2 regions of the Enterococcus mundtii genome follow, and region 2 is predicted to be linked to the other one. Evidence: riboswitches for the same ligand, from Rfam matches in the RefSeq annotation. Region 2 holds a riboswitch; the other holds the start of a gene.
What was found. Region 2 has a riboswitch for FMN ahead of EM4838_RS04945 (ECF transporter S component). Riboswitches for the same ligand answer to the same signal wherever they lie in the genome.
Positions count from the first base shown of each region.

Region 1: it holds a riboswitch for FMN, as region 2 does, so the genes downstream of both, ribD (bifunctional diaminohydroxyphosphoribosylaminopyrimidine deaminase/5-amino-6-(5-phosphoribosylamino)uracil reductase RibD) here and EM4838_RS04945 (ECF transporter S component) in region 2, are expected to answer to the same signal.

Region 1 is NZ_CP018062.1:55,936-60,400, forward strand. Features, by position in the region: gene EM4838_RS15950 (recombinase family protein) at 1-318, opposite strand, end outside; FMN riboswitch at 585-718, shown strand; gene ribD (bifunctional diaminohydroxyphosphoribosylaminopyrimidine deaminase/5-amino-6-(5-phosphoribosylamino)uracil reductase RibD) at 828-1,901, shown strand; gene EM4838_RS15960 (riboflavin synthase) at 1,886-2,506, shown strand; gene EM4838_RS15965 (bifunctional 3,4-dihydroxy-2-butanone-4-phosphate synthase/GTP cyclohydrolase II) at 2,503-3,678, shown strand; gene ribH (6,7-dimethyl-8-ribityllumazine synthase) at 3,697-4,158, shown strand.
Region 2 is NZ_CP018061.1:978,336-998,680, reverse strand. Features, by position in the region: gene EM4838_RS04950 (YfcC family protein) at 1-156, opposite strand, end outside; gene EM4838_RS04945 (ECF transporter S component) at 712-1,323, opposite strand; FMN riboswitch at 1,451-1,573, opposite strand; gene EM4838_RS04940 (pseudouridine synthase) at 1,658-2,374, opposite strand; gene scpB (SMC-Scp complex subunit ScpB) at 2,374-2,949, opposite strand; gene EM4838_RS04930 (segregation/condensation protein A) at 2,933-3,703, opposite strand; gene EM4838_RS04925 (GNAT family N-acetyltransferase) at 3,700-4,068, opposite strand; gene xerD (site-specific tyrosine recombinase XerD) at 4,088-4,975, opposite strand; gene fur (ferric iron uptake transcriptional regulator) at 5,072-5,545, opposite strand; gene EM4838_RS04910 (CvfB family protein) at 5,651-6,514, opposite strand; gene EM4838_RS04905 (cell division site-positioning protein MapZ family protein) at 6,802-8,862, opposite strand; gene rpoD (RNA polymerase sigma factor RpoD) at 9,154-10,263, opposite strand; gene dnaG (DNA primase) at 10,287-12,128, opposite strand; gene EM4838_RS04890 (cation-translocating P-type ATPase) at 12,297-14,666, opposite strand; gene EM4838_RS04885 (DUF368 domain-containing protein) at 14,915-15,751, opposite strand; gene EM4838_RS04880 (lysozyme family protein) at 15,854-16,483, opposite strand; gene EM4838_RS04875 (alpha/beta fold hydrolase) at 16,694-17,410, shown strand; gene mprF (bifunctional lysylphosphatidylglycerol flippase/synthetase MprF) at 17,434-20,019, shown strand; partial or broken gene EM4838_RS04865 (protein adenylyltransferase Fic) at 20,094-20,312, opposite strand.

The sequences.
Region 1 (4,465 bases), on a different replicon from region 2:
TCCGGTAGAGCTAGATTTGTCCATTGTGATATTTTCTTGAAGACTATGAAAACTCACACCACGTTCATTCAAACGATTGACGATCGAAATCAGATCTTCCATATTTCTTCCCAGCCGATCCAAACGCCAAACTACGAGAGTATCTCCAGAACGAACAAAATCGATGGCCATGTCCAATCCTGGTCGATTACTTTTTGCTCCACTCATATGATCGGTGAAAATCTTCTCACAACCAAATTTGTTTAAACTATCTTTTTGTAAATCTAAATTTTGTAATCCAGTGGATACTCGGGCATATCCTATTTTCAAAAAAATCACTCCTAACTAAAATCTATTGTAACATAACTTTCTCCATATAGATTAATTGAACATAGATTTTGATATGGGTTTATGAACACTAAAAGTATAGAGAAATTTAAATTTAAGGTAAAAAAATAAAATGTCCAGAAACGGACCATTTTCTGGACACGATATTCTTATTTTATTTATACGTTCAACATTAATGCAATGCTTACGTTCATACTACGTTTTACTTTTTTAGGTTGACACATTTGAGATTTAAGAATATACTCTAAACGAATTAAATATTTCTTCGGGGCAGGGTGTAATTCCCGACCGACGGTGACGAGTTTACTCGAAGTCCGTGACCCACATTTTTGTGGTTGAGCTAGTGAAAATCTGGCACCGACAGTTAAAGTCTGGATGGGAGAAGAAAAATCGACTGAAGATCGGTTTTATTTGTATTAAAATCGATTATCTTTAGGTTTATTTAGTTATGCCCTGTGATTAATTTCGCAGGGCATTTTTTGTTGAAAGGGGGAATTGATATGCACCAGTCTTTCATGCTAGCTGCGATTGAAGAGGCAAAAAAAGGAAAGGGAAACACCTTTACCAATCCATTAGTTGGCGCTGCGATTGTCAAAGAAGGAAAGCTAATTTCACTAGGTGCGCATTTACATTATGGCGAGGCTCACGCTGAAGTAAATGCTATTCAAAATTGTGGTTCCCCCGAAGAACTGTTTGATTCAACTTTATATGTTACTTTAGAACCTTGTAACCACCAAGGAAAGCAGTCACCTTGTACGCAAGCCATTGTCCAGTCTGGTATCACAACGGTAGTCATAGGGCAACTTGATCCAAATCCTTTAGTAGCAGGAAAAGGCAGAAAATTTTTACAAAAGCATGGAATCAAAGTAATTGTAGGTGTCGAAGAAGAGACATGTAAAGGACTGAATCCTTTTTATAACCATTTTTTTGAAATGGATCGTCCCTATATCATATTGAAACAAGCCGTTACACTAGATGGGAAAATTTCTATAAAGAAAGATTCTCGGTACTCAATCACGGGCTCAGAGTCAATCTCAAGAGTACGCAAAGAGCGAGGAGAATATCAAGGAATCGTTGTGGGGAGCGAAACCGTTCTAGTTGATGACCCTCGTTTGTTACCTGATGCCGAAACTAGCTTTTCACCAGTGCGCATTGTTTTGGATCGTAGAGGACGGATCCTTAAAAATCCTAAACTCGATCTTTTTCAAACGACAACAAGTCCGGTCTGGATATTTACGGAAAATTCTAAGCTAAAGGAACGATTTCCTCATGTAACCATTTTTTATACACCTAAGTTTTCTTTTACGTTCTTTATTGAGACCATGAGAAAGAAAGGTATTCAGTCGTTGTATGTAGAAGGTGGAGCGAAAATCCATGATGCTTTTTTAGCAGAAAGTCTCTGGGATGAAGTCATCAGTTATATCGCACCCAAACTTTTTGGTGGAAAAAGTCCGATGTCCTTTCATAGTGAACGTTTAGTTTCTAAAGAACAACAATTAGCATTTTTGGAAGTTGAACAGCTTGGAGAAGACATTCGAGTTAGGGGGAAACGAAAGCAATGTTCACAGGATTAATCATTGAACAAGGAACAGTCAAAGAAATTAGACGAAGCCAACAAATGATCCAACTTACTTTTCAAGCTTCCAACAGTGTCCTACGTGATTACAAAATTGGAGATAGTATGGCAGTTAATGGGGTATGTTTAACTGCTATTGAGACTTCAAGTACTTTTTTTAGAGCTGAAATAATGCCTGAAACCTTTAAACGGACCACTATCTCCACCTTAAAAGTTGGAGATAGGGTAAATTTAGAACGAGCAGTTTCCATGATGCAACGCTTTGAAGGTCATTTTGTTGCGGGACATATTGATACTGTTACAAGGTTGATCAAGAAAATAGAGAATCAAAACGCATTAGTTTTGACATTTGCTTACCCAACTAAATATGCAGGTGAAATCATTCCACAAGGATCAATTGCAATTAATGGAGTAAGTTTAACCGTTACGGATACAACAATAGCAAGCTTTTCAGTTAGTCTGATTCCACATTCCAAATCTTTGACAAATCTGGGGAATTTAGGTGTGGGACATCTTGTGAATATAGAAACGGATATCATTGGAAAATATGTAAAGGCACAGAGAAATAAATTTGAGATGTACAAGGAGAAGGACTTACTATGAGTAATATTACTGAGGCAATAAAGACTTTGAAAAAGGGGGGGCTAATCATTGTAGCTGATGATGAAGATAGAGAATCAGAAGGAGATTTGGTTGGTTTAGCCGAATATGTCACACCTGAGGCGGTTAATTTCATGACCAAATTTGGTCGAGGATTAATCTGTGCGCCAATATCGAAGAAGATTGCGCAACACTTATCTTTAGAAGAAATGACAACTCATAATACGGATGCGTTTGGTACAGCTTTTACGATTAGTGTGGATCATAAACATACAAAGACGGGTATTTCAGCATTTGATCGAGCTACTTCCATTAAAGCATTGGCTGATCCTCATTCGAAATCAAGTGATTTTCTTAGACCAGGTCATATTTTTCCTTTGATTAGTGTAGAGGGTGGAACGCTTATACGTCGAGGACACACCGAAGCTGCAATTGATTTAGCCAAATTAGCTAATAGTATAGAGGCCGCTTATATTTGTGAGATCCTGAAAGAGGACGGCACGATGGCAAGGATGAAAGATCTGATACGTTTATCTGAAGAATGGCAATTACCCTTGATCACTATTGATGAGTTGGTAAATTTTTTAGAAGAAAGTAGTCATATAACAGTAAATTTACCGACAGATTATGGTGATTTCAAATTGACTATTTATGAAGATGGAGACAAAATGGAGCATTTATTGCTAACAAAAGGAGATATTCAAAATAGTCAGTCACCTACATTAGTCCGTGTTCATTCAGAATGTTTAACTGGTGATGTCTTTGGTTCTCATCGTTGCGATTGTGGTGAACAGTTACATGAAGCAATGAGAATGATTGCAGAAGAGGGTACTGGAGCTATTCTTTATCTTCGTCAAGAAGGTCGTGGGATCGGATTGAGAAATAAGTTAAAAGCTTATCAATTGCAAGAACAAGGATTTGATACTTATGAAGCAAATATTGAATTGGGCTTTGCTCCGGATGAACGGGATTATCATTTTGCAGCAGACATTTTAAAATCAATTGGTACAACTTCTATTCGGTTACTTACAAACAATCCCGATAAAGTAACAGAGTTACAACGAGATGGAATTACGATTGTAGAAAGAGTATCAATTGAAACCTTTCCACAAAAGGAAAACCAAGCCTATTTAAAAACAAAAAAAGATAAGTTTAATCATTATTTATCAGTATAAAAATAAAGGAGTAAAGACATGACGATTTATGAGGGAAATTATTCTACAAAGGATCTTCGAATAGGAATAGTAGTCGCGCGATTTAATGAATTTATCAATCAAAAATTGTTGCAAGGAGCATTGGACAATTTAAAAAGACATGGTGTGAAAGAAGAGCAAATTGATATTTATTGGGTACCGGGAGCTTTTGAAATTCCCTTTATCACCAAAAAACTTAGCAAAAAGGATAGTTATGATGGATTGATTACGTTAGGGACGGTTATCAGAGGAGCAACTACTCATTATGAATTGGTTTCCAATGAGGTAGCCAAAGGAGTCGCACATATTAACCTAGAGTCCAATATTCCAGTGATGTTTGGTGTATTAACCACAGAAACTATTGAGCAAGCAATTGAAAGAGCAGGTACGAAAGCAGGGAATAAAGGTAGTGAAGCTGCTCAAGGGTTAATTGAGATGATCTCTCTTTCACAACAAATTTAAGAATTATTATTTTTTGAATATGATGATTTTACTGCGGATCTACTAACTTTCAGTTTACTAAATATATTAAAAGCGGTTGTTGCTATCAAAAATACCTGTCAGGATAACTCTTGTCAGGTATTTTTGATAAGTAAAATGGTTACGTAGGTAATAATAATTTGTGTAATATTTTGCCTCTAAAAAAATGACATCTAGATTTTTTTGCGATACGCTTTTGTCTATTTAGGGTACACCGTAAAAAGACACTCTTGGGAAAAGCAAAATTGATAGCATTTTTCTATTTATTTAGCATATATTTATATCATTA
Region 2 (20,345 bases):
TCTTTCGTAAGACCCTGCAATGATATTACCGGCTTCATCCACACTGTAGTGTCCTGCTGGGATGAACCATGTAAGTACAGCGATAATGGCAATAATAATGAATAAGACCGAGTACGCTGAAGGCATTTGAAATTTCTTCTTCGTTGTTTGTTCCATTTTCTTCTTCCTTTCTTGTTTCAAAAATCTTTGACACATCGGTATTTTATCAAAAAGATGATAAGAACAAAAATAATAACTAGTAGATTCGATAAATTTTATTCAAAACCCTCGTTTATTGTCCCTCCTTTGATTATTTAATTGAAATGCTTTATTCATACCAATTGTAGCGTTTCCGTCGTCTATTATATCAGGTCCATCTAACAAACAAAAGGAGAAGAATTTCACGTTAAAACGCATAAAATACATTTTTATACAAAAAGGCAAAAAATACTCAGACACGATTTATAAAACGCTTACACAATGTCGGTTATTGAATTTTTTTTCATAACAAAATATTAAGAAAAACTTTAAAAAAATATGTGTTAGCTATAAGAATACCTATGATTGGTCATTTGTTATCATCCCAAAAAACTATCTAGGCTCTATATAAATAACTGGAAATGCCCTTTTTAATAAAAAAAAACTTGAAAGTAGGAACTACTACTTTCAAGTTTACTTGTATTTTCTATATTATAATATATCGTAGTTTTTTTAAAAAAGAGTCGTTTACTTTTATTTTACCACGCTATGTCGTTTTTCTAACTGGTGTTGTTTTCTGCTCAACCAAGGCAGTAGTTTGGCGTGTAAGACAAGGAATGCCACACTAACGATAAATCCTTTGATCAAGTTAAAAGGTACGATACCGATCAAAATGTAATTTGCCAGTGGCATACCTAACATTTGGGTTGCGTTAAGGCCTAAAAATGTTAAATAAAGAGGTGTGATCACAAAATAGTTCGCAATACTCATGAAAATGGTTAGTGCAAGTGTTCCACTGATCACGCCTAAAATTTGATTTTTTCCTTTTTGGTATTTGTTTCTTTTGAAGATGTAGAAAATCGGTAAAGTAAAGACCGCTGTTGAAAAGAAACTAGCGACGTCGCCAACTAGATTCTCCGGACTAAAACCGGTCATGATCAAATGTAAGATCGAACGTAAAAACGCGGTAACGATCCCCGCTAACGGACCAAATAAAAACATGCTGATCAAAACTGGGATATCACTAAAATCGATTTTCAAAAAGCTAAATGTTGGCATGATTGGAAATGAGAAAAATTGCAAAACCAATCCGATTGCAGCAAATAATGCGACCGCAACCATTTTTTGTACTCTGGTGTTCTTCATGTTGAAATCCTCCTGTTGGGATTCCTCTTCAGCGAACTATTCAACCACGTAAACACAAACAAAAAAACTCTATTTTCGCAGGGGAAAATAGAGTTAGAGTCATTTGTACATACGTATGCCAAATAAGCTCTATCTTCTTTATCCAGACTTTACTGTCGGTATCGGAATTTCACCGATTCAGCTACTCGCAAAAGTAGGTCGTGGACTATAACCACCGGTCGGGAATTTCACCCTGCCCCTGAAGACGAACCATATCTAATTTTTGTTTACCTTTTTATTATACTTATTTCATAACAAAAAAGCAAGGTATTTAACCTTACAAAAAGTAAGTTATTTATTTTGATTGATTCAATAACTGACTGATTTCTTTTTTATTCAGCTCACGATACTCACCAGGACGTAAACCTTGCAAGGTCAATTCGCCATATTTTTCTCGTTTTAATTTTTGCACAGGTAACCCGACGGCTTGTAGCATGTTTTTTACTTGGTGGTTACGGCCTTCATGGATCGTTAATTCTACGATACTATGATTCGTATGAGGATCAACAGATAAAATTGCATACTTTGCAGGTGACGTTTTCTTTCCTTCAATTTTGATTCCTTTTGTCAATGGATTCAGCGCTGACTTAGTGGCGATCCCTTTGACTTTGGCAACATATACTTTATCAACTTCATGCTTTGGATGCGTCAATCGTTGCGCAAAATCACCATCATTCGTCAATAAAAGTATGCCAGAAGTATCATAATCTAGTCGTCCAACTGGATAGATGCGCTCTTTGACCATTGGTAATAGGTATGTCACTACTTTCCGGCCCTTGTCATCTGCTACAGCAGAAATGACCCCTTTTGGCTTATAAAGTAAATAGTAGCCATATTCTTCTTGATAGATCGGCACTTGGTCGACTTCCACTGTATCGTGTTTGCCAACTTTTACGCCAAGTTCTTTGACGACTTGACCATTTACTTTTACTCGACCAGCCAAAATATATTCTTCGGCTTTACGGCGAGAGGTAATTCCTGCGTGAGCAATTACTTTTTGTAATCTTTCCATTATATGTTTTCTCCTTCATGCACGCCATCAAAAAATAAATCAAGGGGTGCGTCTTCTTCCAGTGAACGTTCGATATCTTGAATATCGGGTAACTCATTTAGCGATCTCAGACCAAAATAATCTAAAAAATGACTTGTGGTCCCGTAAAGGATCGGACGACCTGGTCCATCGACTCGCCCTTTTTCTTCGATCAGTTGGTGTGCAGTCAAGCGTTGGATCGCGCCAGAAACTTGAACACCACGAATCAACTCAACCTCACTTCTAGTGATCGGTTGCTTATATGCAATGATTGCTAGTGTTTCGACTGCCGCTTGTGACAAGGTATTCGATGTCCCTTGCGCGTATCTTTTGACGATCGGCGCTAACTCCTTTTTGGTAGTCAGCACGAGTTGTTTTTCTGTTTCAAAAAGATGTAACGCTGTGTTGTCATTTGCTTCATAACTAGCTGCCAACTCTGCCACTAAAGCAGTCGTTTCTTCTCGTGTATAGGTCAGTAAGGCACTCAATTCTTCAATTGTCGTTCCTTCTTCTCCTACTATAAATAAGATTGCTTCAAGTTCACTTAATTTCGTCATGTTGTGTATCTCCTACTGCTGGATAAAGCATGATTGATTCATAATTTTTTTCTTGCTGAGCCACGATCTGTCCATTTTTCATCAATTCGAGGATCGCCAAAAATGTTGTGACGACTTCGTTTCTAGAAGGCGTTTCAAAAAAAGATTCGAACAAACAGCCATTTTTTTGAGAGACGATGCGCTGTTGGATAAATGTCATTCGTTCTTCGATTGTCGCATCATCAGGTGCGATCGTTTTTTCTTCTTTTTGGGCAAATTTCTTTCGTTCTAAAATTTTCTGCATGGCTTGAAATAAATCGATTTTTTTCACTTGTCCACGCTTCAATGGTTTTTCTTGACCCAATAACTCATCGATTGCAGAAGGTTCTTTTGTGAAATACAAACTACGTTCTTCTGCCTTTTCAGTAAGCTTCTCTGCTGCATATTTGAATTTGCGGTATTCTAACAGCTGATTAACTAATTCGTCACGAGGATCTTCTTCCCAAAATTCTTCTTCGTCATTGCTCACTTCTTGGATAGGCAATAAAGTCTTGCTTTTGATTGCCATCAGTGTTGCCGCCATGACGAGATATTCTCCTGCCACAGCTAACTCAAGCGTCTTCATCGTATGGATATAGTTCATGTATTGTTCCGTGATAGTGGCGATCGGGATATCGTAAATATCGATCGACATATCTTGGATCAGATGAAGGAGTAAATCTAATGGACCTTCAAAGACATCTAATTTGATATTGATTTCTGTCACATCATTCACTCTTTCTTATTTTCCTTGATCCATCTACTTAAATAAGCTTCTGTGATATCCGTTGGATGGATCAACACATCAGGGTATTTTGCTTGCAATTCATTCAACATTTGAAACCCGATATTCTCCCCCCGGTAGGAAGGATTCAACGAAATATCGTGAATCGTCATCTGATCTTTATCATTCCAATGAACACCAATGACTCCTTGGATATTTGTAGAATCTTCAGGTGTATAGAAAAAAAGTTCATAATCCTCAGCAGATTCATACGTATCGATCTCTTTTAGTAAACTTGATTCTGCATTTAACTTTTTATGAAAGCTCAATAGTCCCATCGCGATTTTTCGGTTTTCTTTTCGATAATGTGTTAACATTTTCTCACCATCCTATAAACTAAGCCCTTGGGAAATGCTGCTTGTAGACATCTGTCATTCTTTTTTTCGTGATATGTGTATAGATCTGTGTCGTTGAAATATCTGCATGACCTAATAGTTCTTGAACGGTACGTAAATCCGCCCCATTCTCTAGTAAATGTGTCGCAAAACTATGCCTCAATGTATGAGGGGTCACGTCTTTGTAGATCCCTGCTTCTCGAACAAGTTGTTTTAAATTTTTCCATATTCCTTGTCGAGAGAGACCTGAACCATGATGATTCAAAAAAACGTGGGTTTCAGATGGATTTTTGACTAGTAAAGGACGAACCTCATCCAAATAACGTTCTAACCATTGAATCGCATAATCGCCTAAAGGGATGATTCGTTCTTTATCTCCTTTACCTAAGGTTTGGACCAGCCCTAAAGACAAGTGCAAATCGCCTAACTTCAGTCCGACTAACTCACTCACACGCATCCCTGTTGCATACATGACTTCTAAAATAGCGCGATCTCTGATCCCTAAATTTTTCGATGTATCAGGTGTTTCGATCAGTCGTTCTACTTCCTTTAAAGACAACGTACTTGGCAACTTTTGGGCTTTCTTCGGTGTCTCGATATGTTGCATTGGATCTTGTTCTGTATACCGTTCTTGTCGCAAAAATTGATGGAATTTTCTTAAACTTGTGATCATACGTGTAATCGTTGCAGAAGCCTTATTTTCCGCATGCAACGTTTCTAAGTATTGGATGACGACAAATCGATCAATTGTTTGCCAAGAGGTTATCTCGTGTTCTTTCAGATAGTGCAAGTATTGATTCAAGTCTCGTTCATAACTTTTTCGAGTATTGAACGATAATCCACGCTCGATACTTAAATAGCGAAGATATTCATTGATTTCTTCTTCCATCATTCTCACCTCATGCTTCTTTATCATATCAGATAGCCTTTGGTTTCGGTAGTCTATTTTTTCGTAGACACTTCAAAGAAAAAGCCGTCTATCAATTCAGACGGTCTTTCTTTCTTTTTTCTTATTATAGCATTCTTGGCAGATACCATGAAAGGTCAAACGATGATCTTTGACAAAAAAGTGGTAACGCTGTTCGATCACTTGTTCAACTTCACTTAGCAGATCTTCTTCGACTTCCTCGATCGTTCCACAATCTAAGCACAGGAGATGATGATGAAAATGTTTGGCTCCTTCTTTTCGCAGATCATACCGAGCCACACCATCATTGAAGCTGACTTTGTCGATGACTTTTAGATCCGTTAGAATCTCCAACGTCCGATAAACGGTGGCCAAACCAATCTCAGAGTTTTTCTTTTTGACTAGAAAGAAAACTTCTTCTGCTGACAAGTGTTCTTTTTCGTTCTCTAAGAGGACGAGCAAGGTTGCTTCGCGTTGTGGGGTCAGTTTAAACCCAGATTCATGTAGCTGTTGTTTTGTTTTTTTCATTACTGACATTGTATTCATGCCCATTTTTCTCAACCCCAACAATTTATAATGATTATAATTAAGATATCTAATCAACCGTTCTAGATTAAAATTATTATAAGCTAGACGAGAAAAACATGCAAGTCATTCTCAATTAGATTTTTTTGCTAATTTCGTCACGCCATCCTCTTGTTTGATCAATCCTTGTTTCAATAAATTACCAATCGCACGCTTAAATGCTCCTTTACTGATTCCAAACGCACGCATGATCTCATCTGGATCTGATTTGTCAGTGAATGCGATTTGTTGATCTGCCGAACGTTCTAAAATCGTTAAGATCATTTGTGCATCATCAGAAATCGTTTCATGTGCACGTGGTTTCAAAGAGATATTCAACACACCATCAGGTCTAGCCCCAACTACGCGTCCTTCTACTTTTTCACCTAAACGTGGTTCGCGGTAACGTTCTGAAGGATGGATGAACCCAATATAAAAATCATCCGTCAGCAAATACGTTCCCGTCAGCTTCAAACGATAAGCGATTCCTGAGATGTTTTTATTTTTCAATTCTTCTGAACCTTGCTTACTTAGTGATTTGAAGATTCTTTCTTCTGCTAAACTTCCCCAAATGCGATCTTTCGCGTCGACACGTAAAGCGATCATCAACTGATCACCTTTTTTAGGCCACAACTCAGTCATTGTAGGTAGCTCATCCAGTGAAACAACAAAATCTTTATCCGGTAAACCAATATCAACAAAGACACCTAGATCTTTTCTTGAAGAAGTGACTGTTCCAAAGGCATAATGTCCGATGCGACTCTTCGGGATCACCGTTGTAAAACGATTTTCTTGTTTTTGATTCTGGTAACCAAACCCTTCGACTGCTTCGCCGATCGTATGCTCCCCTTCCTCTTTACTTAAACGGAAAGTTTGTCCATTTTTCTGGACAAAATAATTTTTTTCATTTTCGTCAATCACCATTGCGGTAAAGACATTTGCTAATAATTCGTTCATCTTTTTCTCCTTTTCTAAAAGGCCTTTGTATTCCAACATTTCTTTGCTATCATAACATAACGACAGGTTTATGGATAGAGATTCTCTATAAAAGGTTGAGACGCAAGCGTTCAACTGAAATAGGCCATAAAACCCAAAAATATCCTCATATTTTTGGATTCTAAGGCCTATTCTTGACGTTATGATAGAAAGAAAAATTGTTTGTGGACCATTGTTGTTTCGCTTTGAGGGAATAGTAAATTAGGTTGATAGAACTCTATGTCATACTAAAGCAAACTAACAATCATCTAGTTGCTACCGTTCCCACCAAACCAACCAGTTTTACAATTGATCGTGACGATATAAAATGGTAGTGCACTTTCGCCGATGCCACTCATCAATGACGATTTAGTTGAAGTCGCATAAAGGTTGTAGTAACCTTCACCGTTTTCGATGCGAGCTTTCTCTAATCGATAACCACCTTCAACGATATATCCTCGTGCAATACTTGTTGCGATCACACTTTCTTTGACTCCTGGCGCCCAATCCCAAGCAGGATTAGATGCATCTGCGACATCACTGGCTCTTGTTTCCATGATTGGACGGTTTGCGGAATTTGTCGCTGGCGTTGTCTGTGTCGACTCAGTTTGTTGAGCAGCTGCCTCTGCTTGTGCTTGTGCTTGTGCTTCAGCCTGTGCCTGCGCTTGTTTCGCTTCTTCGGCTTTCTTCGCTTCTTCGGCTTTCTTCGCCTCTTCTGCTTTCTTCGCTTCTTCTTTTTTCGTCAAAGCTTCATCGACTTTATCCAATTCAGTCGCAAGTGCTTTGACTAATTCTGCATTTTTTACTTTCGCCACTTCTACTTTTGCTGTCTCGTACTGCTCTTTCGTTGCTGAATCTTTTACTTGACCATCTGCATAGATCACAGCAGTTTTTTCTTTTGCTGTTTGAAGTTGTTGATACTGTTTGGTTGCTTCATTTGTCGCTTTGTCGATCAATTGACCAAATGCTGTATCTTCTGTTTCAAAACTTTGGATTGCTTGGTCAGCTTTCAATTTGGGTTCTGCGATCAGTTGATCATCTGCGATAACTGGTGTAACAAACCATTCATTGACCGTTTGGATCTGTTTGATCTTTGATTGGATATCTTCAAAGGTTTTTTCCAGATCTGCATAACCTTTTTCATCTTTGACCTCATTCAATGATGCCCTTAATTTTGACAAGTCTTGATTGATCATACTTGTACGAATGAACTGTTCATCATCATCTAAATAAAACGCAGCTAAATCTGATTGTAATTCAGCCATTTTATCTTGTTTACGTTGGGTTTCAGCTGCGATTTCTGCTTGGACTTTTTGCTGATGATCATAATACATCCAACCACCTGCACCAAGTAAAAGCACTGCCGCACTCGTCAGGTATAATCTTTTTTTGGATTTCTTTGATCCTCGATCATTTGGCAATTCTTCTTTTTTGATGGACGCATTGCTTGTTTCTTGTTCCTCAACCTTTGTCTGTTCCGGCTGTGTTTCCACCAGTTCAGTTGTTTCAGGAGCTTCTTTTGGTTGCGGTGCATCTGTTGAAGCAGCTTTCGTACTCTCAACCTTAGAACTTTCCTCTTCGATCGGTTCAGTCGGCTCTACAGGTTCTTCCGTAGAAACTGGGGCAGTTTCTTCTATATTTGTAATTACGTCTACTTGTTCTTCTGTACTTGTTGAAGAATCTTCGACCACAGTATCTTCAATGATCGTTTCTTCTGTTGGTTTTTCCACTGGTGACTCTTTTATTGCATCCTCTTGAGATTTTTCAGGAGAAACTTGCTCCGTTGTATTTTCCGACAAGCGAATGTCGACTGAATCCTCACCCGTTGCTGCCGCCGTTTCGATCATTCTAAGCAGCTCTTTTGCGTGTTCTTCAGTCGTATCTTCACGATGCGCCTTGATGTAAGCAGCTAGAATGGAATTTTCTTCTTCATTGTTTACTGCTTCTTTTAATTCAGCTACTCGTTTTTTCTGCTGCGCTTTTTCTCTTTGCTCAGAGGTAGCAGAGTGATCTGTCTCTGTTTTTTCTTTGCCAAGATTGGTATTTTCTTTTTTATCTACTTGATCATCCTTTGACTCAGTGCTCGTGTCACTTGAGTCAAACAACTCCATGACAGATTCCAATGGTAGATCTTTTAGTTCTGACCATTCGATTGGATCATTCACGATACTGTCTGGATAAACTTCCTCAGCTGTTTCGTCTAACGATTGATTGTCATCTGTTTGCGGTAATTGTGTTAGTTCATCTTGTTGTGGTTCAAAGTCACATTCTGGACATTTTGATTGATCTTTGATTTTTTCTGATCCACATTTTGGACATTTTTTTATCACTTAGCGATCGGCTCCTTTACTAGGTTTTCGCTACCATTAAATCTACCATAATCTAATCCACACGCCAATAGGATATCCTAAGGATTTTATAAAAAAACAAATAAGTCCTTCAGTAAAAAATAAATAACGACCGTAATGAACTACTCTGTTTAAACGATCCTTTGTTGAAAACCAGTTGAATCATTTGATAAAAAACAAACCCTCAATAGCTGGAGAGATCTCCTACTTTGAGGGTTTTCTATCATTCAAGAAAAATGATCTGTTTTTTTCGTTTAAAAAATTATTTCTTGATTATTCCAAGAAATCTTTCAATTGTTTTGAGCGTGATGGGTGGCGAAGTTTTCTTAATGCTTTTGCTTCGATTTGTCGAATACGTTCACGAGTCACGCCGAAGACTTTACCTACTTCTTCCAACGTACGTGTACGGCCATCATCTAAGCCAAAACGCAAACGTAAGACGTTTTCTTCACGATCTGTCAAAGTATCTAAGACATCTTCTAATTGCTCTTTCAGTAATTCATACGCTGCATGTTCCGCAGGACTAGTTGCTTCTTGGTCCTCGATAAAATCACCTAAATGCGAATCATCTTCTTCACCGATTGGTGTTTCTAATGAGACAGGTTCTTGAGCGATTTTTAAGATTTCGCGTACTTTTTCTGTAGGAAGATCCATTTCAGCACCGATTTCTTCAGGCGTTGGTTCTCTTCCTAAGTCTTGTAGTAATTGACGTTGAATACGGATCAATTTATTGATGGTTTCTACCATATGCACTGGAATACGAATCGTGCGGGCTTGGTCAGCAATTGCACGTGTGATCGCTTGACGGATCCACCAAGTTGCGTAGGTAGAAAATTTGAACCCTTTACGGTAGTCAAATTTTTCAACAGCTTTCATCAATCCCATATTTCCTTCTTGGATCAAATCTAAAAATTGCATCCCACGACCCACATATCTTTTGGCAATACTTACAACTAAACGAAGGTTGGCTTCAGCCAAGCGTTGTTTCGCTTCTTGGTCACCTTCTTCGATCTTCAATGCTAATGCTACTTCTTCTTCTGCAGTTAAAAGGGAGACGCGGCCAATTTCTTTGAGGTACATCCGAACAGGATCATTGATTTTGACGCCTGTTGGTGCAGAAAGATCTTCTGTTTTAGCTTGTTCTGCTTTTTTCTCAGCACTTTTCAGACTGTGGATCGATGGTTCACCATTCTCGTCAACGACGCTGATACCTGCGTCCTCTACTTTTTGGATCAACTTATCCATCTCATCTGCATTTAAAGTGAATGGTGTCGCAAGTTTATTTGATAGATCATCATAAATCACTTGCCCTTTTGGTTTATTTTCTTTAATGAACGCTGCCACTGCTGCTTCATATTTTTTAACATCTGTTCCATTTGCCATAAAAGAAGGCCCCCTTTAAGTAGCTATTCGGCTTGTTTTAACTGTTTCGTTAAATTAATGATCTCAATCGTCAATTCCAATTCTAACTGTTTGTTCCCGGTACGTCGTGCTTCTTGCTGCATCTGTTTTTTTGTTATGATTTCTTCAGCTAAGCCCGATTTACTGATCACTCTCAGTAAGTCTTGGATCTCACGCGGCGTACTTTCTTCCGCCATTCGCATGTATTCGATCTCGACCACTATCCGCCTTAAATTTTCATCTTGCAAGAAGTCTAAAAACTCCGCAAGTTTGAATTCTCCATTTTGAGATACAAACGCATCAAATAAAAAATAGATTTCTGCATAAGTATCATGAATAAATTGAACCCCTTGTTCCTTGAGTAGATTACGCACAGCAAGTTCTTTGAACGCGCGATACAATAGCATTTGTTCTGCTTTTTCAACCTGAGATAGTGGACGTTTTTGTCTGATCGTTCCAGATTTTACGGACACCTGCTCTGTCGTTGGTTGAGCTTGTTCTTGCTTGGTTGGTTGATTCTTTCGGCGCAGATCACGTATTTGTTTTTGCATCGTTTCTCGACTCAGCTGAAATTCTGCTGATAACTGCGTTAAATACATGTCTTGTTCGATTGGCGAAACAACTTTACTCAATTCACTTAGTACCGCTTCAAGATATTCAATTTTATCTTTTTCATTTTCCAGATTTTTTTCTTGCTTCAAATAACGCGATTTAAAAGCAAAAATGGTTTCTCGTCCGTGTAAAACTAATTCTTGAAAAGCATCTTCCCCATACTTTCTCAAGTACTCATCTGGATCGAGTTTTTCTGGGATCGCTACGACAGATAATTGCATTCGACTATTTTGACGCAATAGCTCGATGCCTCGGTTCGTAGCTTCTACTCCCGCACGGTCACCATCATAACAAAACACTAATTCTTTTGTCAGTTTTTCCATCTGCTGAATCTGTTGAGTCGTGAGACTTGTTCCCATGGAGGCTAAACCAGTCTTGACACCCGCTTGCCATGCAGCGATAACATCCATAAACCCTTCGAATAGTAAGATTTCACCCGACTTGCGGATCTCACTACGTGCTTTGTCTAAGTTGAATAAGACTTGTCTTTTGTTGAACAGATCCGTTTCAGGACTGTTCAAATATTTTGGTTGATCTTTTGTATCGTGTTCACCAGCCAAGTAACGACCAGAAAACCCGATCGTCCGACCTTGACCATTACGAAGAGGAAACATGATCCGTTGATAAAAACGATCCGACATCCGTCCATCATCATGGGTCACAAACAAGCCGGACTGCTGGAATACTTCCTCAGAATAGTCTTCATTTTGGAATACTTGTTGTAAAAATGAGCGTTCATTTGGCGAAAAACCGATCTTGAATTCTTCGATCAACTCGGTGGTCAGACCGCGTTCGAGTAAATAATTTAACGCTGGCTCACCTACTTTTGTGTGCAACAACATGTGATGATAAACTTCTACTGCTTTTTCATGAGCCGCAATCAATTTACCAGTAGCTGAATCTCCGGTTTGAGCAGTTGACGTTTGTTGTCGCCACTGATCTTCGAGTTGGATCTGTTCTAAATCAGCGACCTTGACTACTGCTTCTGGAAAAGACAGACCTTCCAATTCTTGAAGAAACGTAAAGACATTCCCACCTTTTCCACAACCAAAGCAATGGAAAATCTGCTTATCTTCCGCCACCGAAAATGAAGGAGTACGTTCTTCATGGAAAGGGCAGAGACCTAAATAATTCTTCCCAGATTTTTTCAACTGGACGTATTGCCCAATCACCTCAACGATATTCGTTTGATTACGAATCGTCTCAATGGTCTCTTGAGGGATCCTTTGAGCCATATTCTCACCCCCTGCATTAGTTGATATCTCATACTCATCGACAAGACATTTCAGGAGAATAACCGGTAAAAAATCGCACTAACGAAAATCAGTGCGATTTTAAAGGACACAATTATACATGTTTCATTGTACCATATTCCTATACTTTTTCAAGTGATAGATACTGGATTATATGACATTTTCTTCCATTTGAGTATGAGGAGTTTTATTTGCATTTACTTTATTCAATAATTTGTTTTGTATGCCTAATTTCCAATATCCTAAACGTAATAATACATTCAAAACCATAAAGCCAACAAAATATGGCCAAGTATTTCCTAACCCAAGATTGACTTCTAATATATGATGGAAAAGCATCGCAGCAACATAAATACCGACCACTGTGGTAACTGCTAAGAAAATCCGTAATGGATTGAATGGCAAGCAGGCTTTGATCACTGCCAGACAGCTGATCCCAATCAATAAATAATACATCAATGTCGTTGTTTCACCAGATGTCCAACCTTGGTTGTGACCGATCAGGTAGATCGCCACAGTATTGAAAGCAACAAGCAATGCATTAGGTAATGCATTGACTAGCGCAGTAGGCAGATAGCGATAATCGACTTTTCGTTTATCATTCTCAAATGATAAGAAGAAAGAGGGATACCCTTCGATAGCAAGATCGATCAACGTGATCTGGATCGGGATAAATGGGAATCCGATAGCCGTCACTGCACATAAAATCGATAAGATAAATGAATAGATTGTTTTAATAAAGAAAATACCTGAAACTTTCGTTACGTTATTCACGACTCGGCGTCCCTCAAACAATACCTCGGGCAATGTCGTAAAATCAGAATCTAACAAGACAAGATTAGCAATTTGTCGTGTCGCTCCGTCTCCTTCTGCCATCGCAATACTACAATCGGCTTCACGTAAAGCCAATACATCGTTTACGCCATCTCCAGTCATTGCAACTGTTCCTCCACTTGCTTTCAGTTCGTTGACTAAGAGTTTCTTTTGTTGCGGACTCACTCGCCCAAAAACTGTATATTGATGCGCCGCTTTTCTGACTTCTGCTTCTTCTGTCAAATCAGATAGATCAACATACGATTGATAGTTGGGCAAACCAGCACGTCGCGCAATATTGGACACCGTAAAAGGATTGTCTCCAGAAATCACTTTCAAGTCTACCCCTTCTTCGTGTAGATAAGCTAAGGTTTCTTGCGCGTTTTTACGGATAGGATCATCGATTTCAAACAAAGCAATCGGTTCAACCCCTTGAGGATCGCCTGAAGACAACGTTTGATTGGGAGCAAGACCTAACATCAATACACGAAACCCGTTGGCCTGGGCTTCCACTAAACTTTCCGGCAACTGATCGTCTGCCACTAACCGTTCCGGAGCCCCGACATAGACTACACCTAGTTCAGGAAATTCCATTGCGCCCCATTTGCGGTCAGATGAAAAGGCTAATTTTTCTCCGACATCGTAACGATTAGAAATCTCGAAATACTCTCTCAACGCACGCATCGTGACATTGTTATCGCTACTTTCAGCTAAATATGTTCCCATAATGGTTGGAATCATTTTTTCATAGGTTTTATTTAAGGGTTCGACTCGTTGGATGCTCATTTTTCCTTCGGTGATCGTCCCTGTTTTATCAAGACATAATGTATCTACATGTGCCAGTGTTTCGATAGAATACATATCTTGGACTAAGATTCGTTTCTTCGCTAGTTTCGTTACACCAGTCGTCAATGCGATACTGATCAATAACACTAATCCTTTTGGTAACATTCCCAGTAAGGCCGCCGCAGAAGCAACGACTGATAGTTGGATCGACGCATTTCGAATGAACAAAGCTTCCAAGAATAAGATGATCCCTAAAGGAATGATCACAAAACTTGTAAACTTAGATACTTTGCGGATCGATTCCACAAGTTCCGAATGAATTTCCTTGTGTGTTTTTGCTTCGTTGGTCAAGCGGACAGCATAATTATCTGCCCCAACACGGACAACTGTAGCAAAGACAGAGCCACTAGTCAGGTAACTACCAGAAAGCAATTCTGCTCCTGACTCTTTGACGATCAAATCAGATTCACCGGTCAGTAAAGCTTCATTTGCCTCTGCCCGACCACTGATCACTTGCAAGTCTGAAGGAATCTGTTCACCCGCACCGATTTTGACAAGATCGCCTAAAACTAGTTCTTTCGTTGCGATCATCTGTTCTTTCCCATCACGAATGACGGTTACTTCCGCCTGGGAGACGATTGATAATCGGCGCACAAGATTACGCGCATGGATTTCCTGATAGATCCCCATGGTGATATTTACAAAAATAATTGCTAAGTAAGCCATATTTGAATAAGCACCAACTAGTAATAAGCAGAGTCCTATTCCTAAGTTCAAAAAATTGAATAATGTTAAAATATTATCGCTAAAAATTTGTTTCGTACTTTTTGTAGCATCCTCTTGGTAATCATTCTGTTGACCAGAGGCACGTCTTTGTCTCACTTCATTTTCTGTAAGTCCCTTTAATTCTTTCATTTCCATATCACGCCAACTTTCAAAAATAATCACTTCAATTAGTCTAGCTGTTTCTACGATTAAAAACAACTCGTTTTTTTTATTTTAAAAAAAGATAGAAAAATCAAAAAACAGCGGATCTGTTTTCTATTTTTCTATCTCACCATATACTTCACCTAGAAAAATCACAGAAGAGAATCGTTTCTTCGAACCATCTATCAAGAACGTGGCTGATTGAATACAACGATCACGTGACTTTTCTTCTTGTGCTTCTTCTACTTATACTGCTCTTCTAATCGGCTCATCCACCAGCCTAGTGCAGCACCAGCAATGAATAACACTGGACATGCCAAGATACCTAAAATGCCAAGTCCACTATAATTTGTAGGAATGATCATGATCGTGGATGCAAAAACAATGCCTAGAATAAAATGGAATAATTTGCTATAAGCTTTTGAGAAAATAAAATCCATTACTTTGGAAAGACCTAGTACACACACGATTCCGCCGATTGCAATAGGAATGATCACTTCTAAACGCACTTCTTTAAATCCATCAGCCATCGCTTTATACAGTCCCATGTAAACTAAAAAATTCGACGGACTTAATCCAGGAACGATCATTCCGAGACCAATCAAACCGCCTGCCATCATCCAGGTATAGACATTTTGTTCTACTTGCCCATCAAATAAACGGGCACCATATAACAAGAAAAGATAACCTAAAATAAATGTCACAACCATAATAATGAGATCTGTATTGTTTCGGCCTTTTTTCCCTGACTCTTTCCATAAAGCGGGCACCGTTCCAGCAATACATCCCACAAAGAACCACAAAATCGTTGTTTCATAGGCCCCTAGTAAAAAACTGACTAAAAAAGACAGCAAGAATACGCCAGTGACACCACCTAAGCCGACTGGTAAAAAGAATAAGACGTTTTCTTTAAAGTTTCTAGTGATATGTGCTAAGAAAGAAATCAGCCGCTCATACATTCCAAATACTGCTGCTAAAGCTCCTCCGCTCACTCCCGGCAAGATAAATCCTGAGCCGATAAACATTCCTTTGAAAAATCTTAATCCCCAATCTTTCGTTGTATTCTCTCTTTTCTCCATTACTTTTTGATTTTCTTCCACTCGTCCAAGCACTCCTTCTTTCCATTCATTGTATTCATTATTCGTCTTGCTTTGATTTGCAGTTGGTTCGATCCAACAGGCTTAAAAAATATTTTCATACCATTCAAGAAACTGTTGGTTCATCTTCACTACATCTGCATAAAACATATTACCACCATTATGGTATAAATACCCACCATTATACAATAATGACTGGATTCGCCAATAGCGATAGGTTTTTTTGTTGTCATTGCCTAAAAGCGGACTCAACACATCCCTAGAATACTCTTCGGCTAAACGGACCGTGTTCTTCCCGCCTCTTTCGTTGACGTAAGCAATATAGTCTTTGCCAAAATTGTACGCTTGGATCGCTGTCGCCAGATCGCAACCTAATGCTTTCGCCTCAGCTATCATCTCTGAGAGGTATTTGACTCCTTGGTCAATACTTCCTTCTTGTGTCGTGATCGCCCCCATCTGTCCATAGGCACTTTCCGAACTTTGCATCAAATCGACACCATTTCCTCTTGATTCAGTAAGTATGATTGCCTTCACTAGATTCTCATGTTCTTGCATTTGATACTTTTCTAATGCTGACGAAATCTCTGGCTGATAATTTTCTACACGCTTGATCGATTGATATGTTCTACCGAATAGAAAAAGAATCGTTGCCAGAATCGTGAAGACAAATAGACCTACGATCATACGGGAGATTGATTTTCTTTTTTTCTTCATCCAAACCCACCTAGCTATTTGACATCTTTTTTTATCTTACTATTTCTTTTCATTCTTGGCTATTTTTTCTCTGTTTTTTCTTATTTAATTTAATAAAAAATGAATGTTTCATTTTCCCTTTCATCTTACGAAAATGATCGTTCGTTTTATAGAGTTTCGATTTCTAAAATAGATAAAGAGCGTTATAATTCAAAATAGTAGGTGATAAATGTGAAAAGAGAAAAGAAATTTGCAAAAATGGCAGATGGTACTGACATCTATTATGAAAAAAGTGGACATGGATTTCCCCTCTTGCTACTTCATGGAAATGACGGGAGCGGTGATTTCTTTTCAGAACAAGTGCCCGTTTTAGAACAATACTTTACGATTTATCTCATCGATAGTCGCGGGCATGGACAATCGACAAATCAAGCAGGAACATTGAATTTTCGTTTGATGGCAGATGATTTATTGACAGTCATGCTGCTGGAACAAATCTCACAAGCGAATATCTTGGGATTTAGTGATGGAGCCAATCTTGCCTTAGTTTTTTCAAGCAATTATCCAGATAGGGTCAATCGCTTGATTTTAAATTCGGGTAATACACGGTTGAATGGGGTTCTCTGGTCCTCACGACTACTCAGTGCTTTTCACTATTTCTTTGTTTGGTTGCGCGCACTGTTCCAGCCACATTTACGTCAGCATTTATTGGTCATCGATTTATTGCTTCATGATATTGGCCTCACGACAGAACATTTAGAAAAAATCAATTGCCCAACACTGATCATCGTCGGTAAAAAAGATGTCATCAAACTGAAACATTCGCTTTATTTAGCGAAAACGATCCCTAATGCTTCATTTGTTCTCGTCACAGGACAAGGACACCAATTAGCTCGCCAAAACCCAGAACGCTTCAATCAAGAAGTTTTAGACTTCTTGACAAAATAAATTTGAAAATAGTAGGTGATTTTTTGTTCAAGCCAATCATTCAGTGGTTCAAAAGCCACTTGAGACTTATCAAAACGATTTTTTTGATTTCTGTATTAGTGATTATTATTCGTGAATTGATGACAATCAGTACTTTGTTATCTGCGGACCAACTAGCTCAAACATTTTCCACGATCCCACTCTGGAAAATTGGTGTCATGTTTTTGATTGGGTTGATTTCTATTCTACCCATGATTGGATATGATTTGATTTTCAACAAGTTACTAAATCAAAAGCAAAAGCCATTATATTTATTTGAAACAAGTTGGATGATCAATACTATTAATAACATTGCTGGATTTGGTGGCTTTGTCAGTATCGGTTTACGATCCGAACTCTACGGTCAAAGAAAAGATAGCAAACAAGTCATGCAAGCTTTATCTAAAGTATTTTTATTTTTGATGGCGGGTTTATCTCTGTATAGTTTAGTCTCGTTTTTTATGGTCTTCTTTACTCCTGTCGCTCCGTTTCTTAAACAGTATTGGATTTGGTTGATTGCCGGTGGTTTGTATTTCCCCATCGTTTTTATTTTTACCACGATCAAAAAAGAAGGCTATGTTGGTGGTCTTTCAATTAAATCCCAAGGGCAATTGTTACTCGTTTCCTTATTGGAATGGACGGGTGTCTTAGGAACCTTTCTTGCAGTCGGCTATTTGATGGAGATCCCCATCGATCTATGGCAAACAATCCCTCTATTTATCGCTGCTTCAGTTATCGGGATCATCTCAATGATCCCAGGAGAAATCGGTAGTTTTGATGTGATGATGATCTTTGGTTTATCAGCTCTAGGTATCCCTAAAGAAACCGTTGTGATCTGGATCTTGCTTTATCGGATCTTCTATTACTTTATTCCATTTTTCATTGGATTAGTTTTCTTCTTTAAAAATGTCGGTGTATCGATCGACCAACGATACTCTGGTATTCCAAAGCAATTAGCGACCCAGATTGCTCGGAAGATCCTGGTGATCTTAATGTATTTTTCTGGCATCATGTTGGTTCTTTCAGCAACGATCCCGCAAGCATTTACTGAGTTTCGTTGGTTGCATCATATCAATCCTATAAAGATGCATTTTATTATGCAATTTCCAAGCATATTGTTAGGCTTCTTGTTTGTTATTATGGGACGAGGCATCGCAGCCAGAGTCAAGCGTGTCTACTGGCCAACCATTTTTTTGATCCTTGTTTCATTAATTTATGTTGGGCTGAATGATCTAAGCACTACTGGCATTATTTTCTTACTATTGCTATTAGGTATCGTGATCGCTTCACGTAATGAATTGTTCAGAGATCAATTTATCTACTCGTGGGAATGGTTGACGATCGATGGGTTGATCATAGGTGCATTGACCGTTTTATATATCGTGATCGGTGTTTATAATATGCCCACTTTCCCACATCGTAATCATCGGTTTATTTCATTTTTTCTATTTCCATCAGAAAAAATTTGGTTGTCTGGTTTTCTAGCAATTTTAGCAGTAGCCTTTATCATGATTTTATTTGTCCACTATCTCCAAGGTAAAAAAGCACAAGTTGGACAAGAGTTAGATGAAGCGGTCGCCACCACGATTTTAGAAACTTACGGCGGTAATTCAGATAGTCAACTGATATTTTTGAAAGATAAACGGATGTTTACCTATGAAAAAGACGGGGAAGCAACCGTCTTGTTACAATTTGCTAGTTATAACAATAAGTGTGTGGTGATGGGCGATCCCTCAGGCAAAAAAGAAGATTTTCCAGAAGCGATCGAAGCCTTTATCGCAGAAACAGATCGCTTATGCTACTTGCCAGTCTTTTATGAAACGAGCGAAGAACTGGTTATGATCCTTCATGAATTTGGCTATGATTTTATCAAAATGGGCGAAGAAGGCCATGTTTCGTTAGCCGACTTCACGACTTCTGGGAAAAAAATGAAAGGCACACGTGCGATACTGAATCGCATCGAACGAGAAGGATTCACGTTTGAGGTACTTCAGCCCCCATTTTCATCCCGACAAATGGCTGAGCTTAAAACCATTTCTGATCGTTGGCTAGGCAGTCGCAAAGAAAAAGGCTTCTCATTAGGTTTCTTCTCAGAAGACTATTTACAGCGAGCACCGATTGCAGTCGTCAAAAACGATCAAGGTGAGTTGGTCGCTTTCGCTTCGATCATGCCGACTTATACGAATGATAAGATCGGAACGATTGATTTGATGCGCTATGATCCAGATACTGCCCCTTCCGGTAGCATGGACTATTTATTCATCCATCTTTTTGAATATATGAAGGAGGAAAATATCCAATGGTTCAATTTGGGTATGGCTCCTTTGTCTAATGTGGGGACCTCAAGAAAAAGTTTTATCCAAGAACGGATTGCGTACTTGGTTTATGAATTTGGGTCACATTTTTATTCATTCCAAGGGTTAAGAGAATACAAAGATAAATATGCCACCAACTGGAGATCTCGCTATACACTTTATTCAAGAGATAGTTGGATCGCTTATGTAATGATCACGTTATTGATCATTGACAATGCGCCCGTTGATCAAAAAACAAAACCTTTGAATGGCTTAAAAAAATGGTTCCGTAAATAAAAAAACGCCTGATTTTGCTGTTTTAGTCAAAATCAGGCGTACTTTGTTTATTCATAAAACATTTTTTCCTTCTGTTATAGATCATCAATCGTATATTCAGAGTAACCTTCATAAAAATAACTCACATCGATTCCTTTCATATAAAGTTCACGATCGGAAATCTTATCTGTCAACGCGTTAGAAATCAAATAGCTGATTTCTAAGTCATTGATCGGACTACGTTCCATTGCAGATAAATAATCCGACTTGTCAATTAGATTCCAGTCAACCACTTTCTGTATCTCCGATTTTAACTTAATTCAGGCAGAAGTCGCCCATCCTCTATA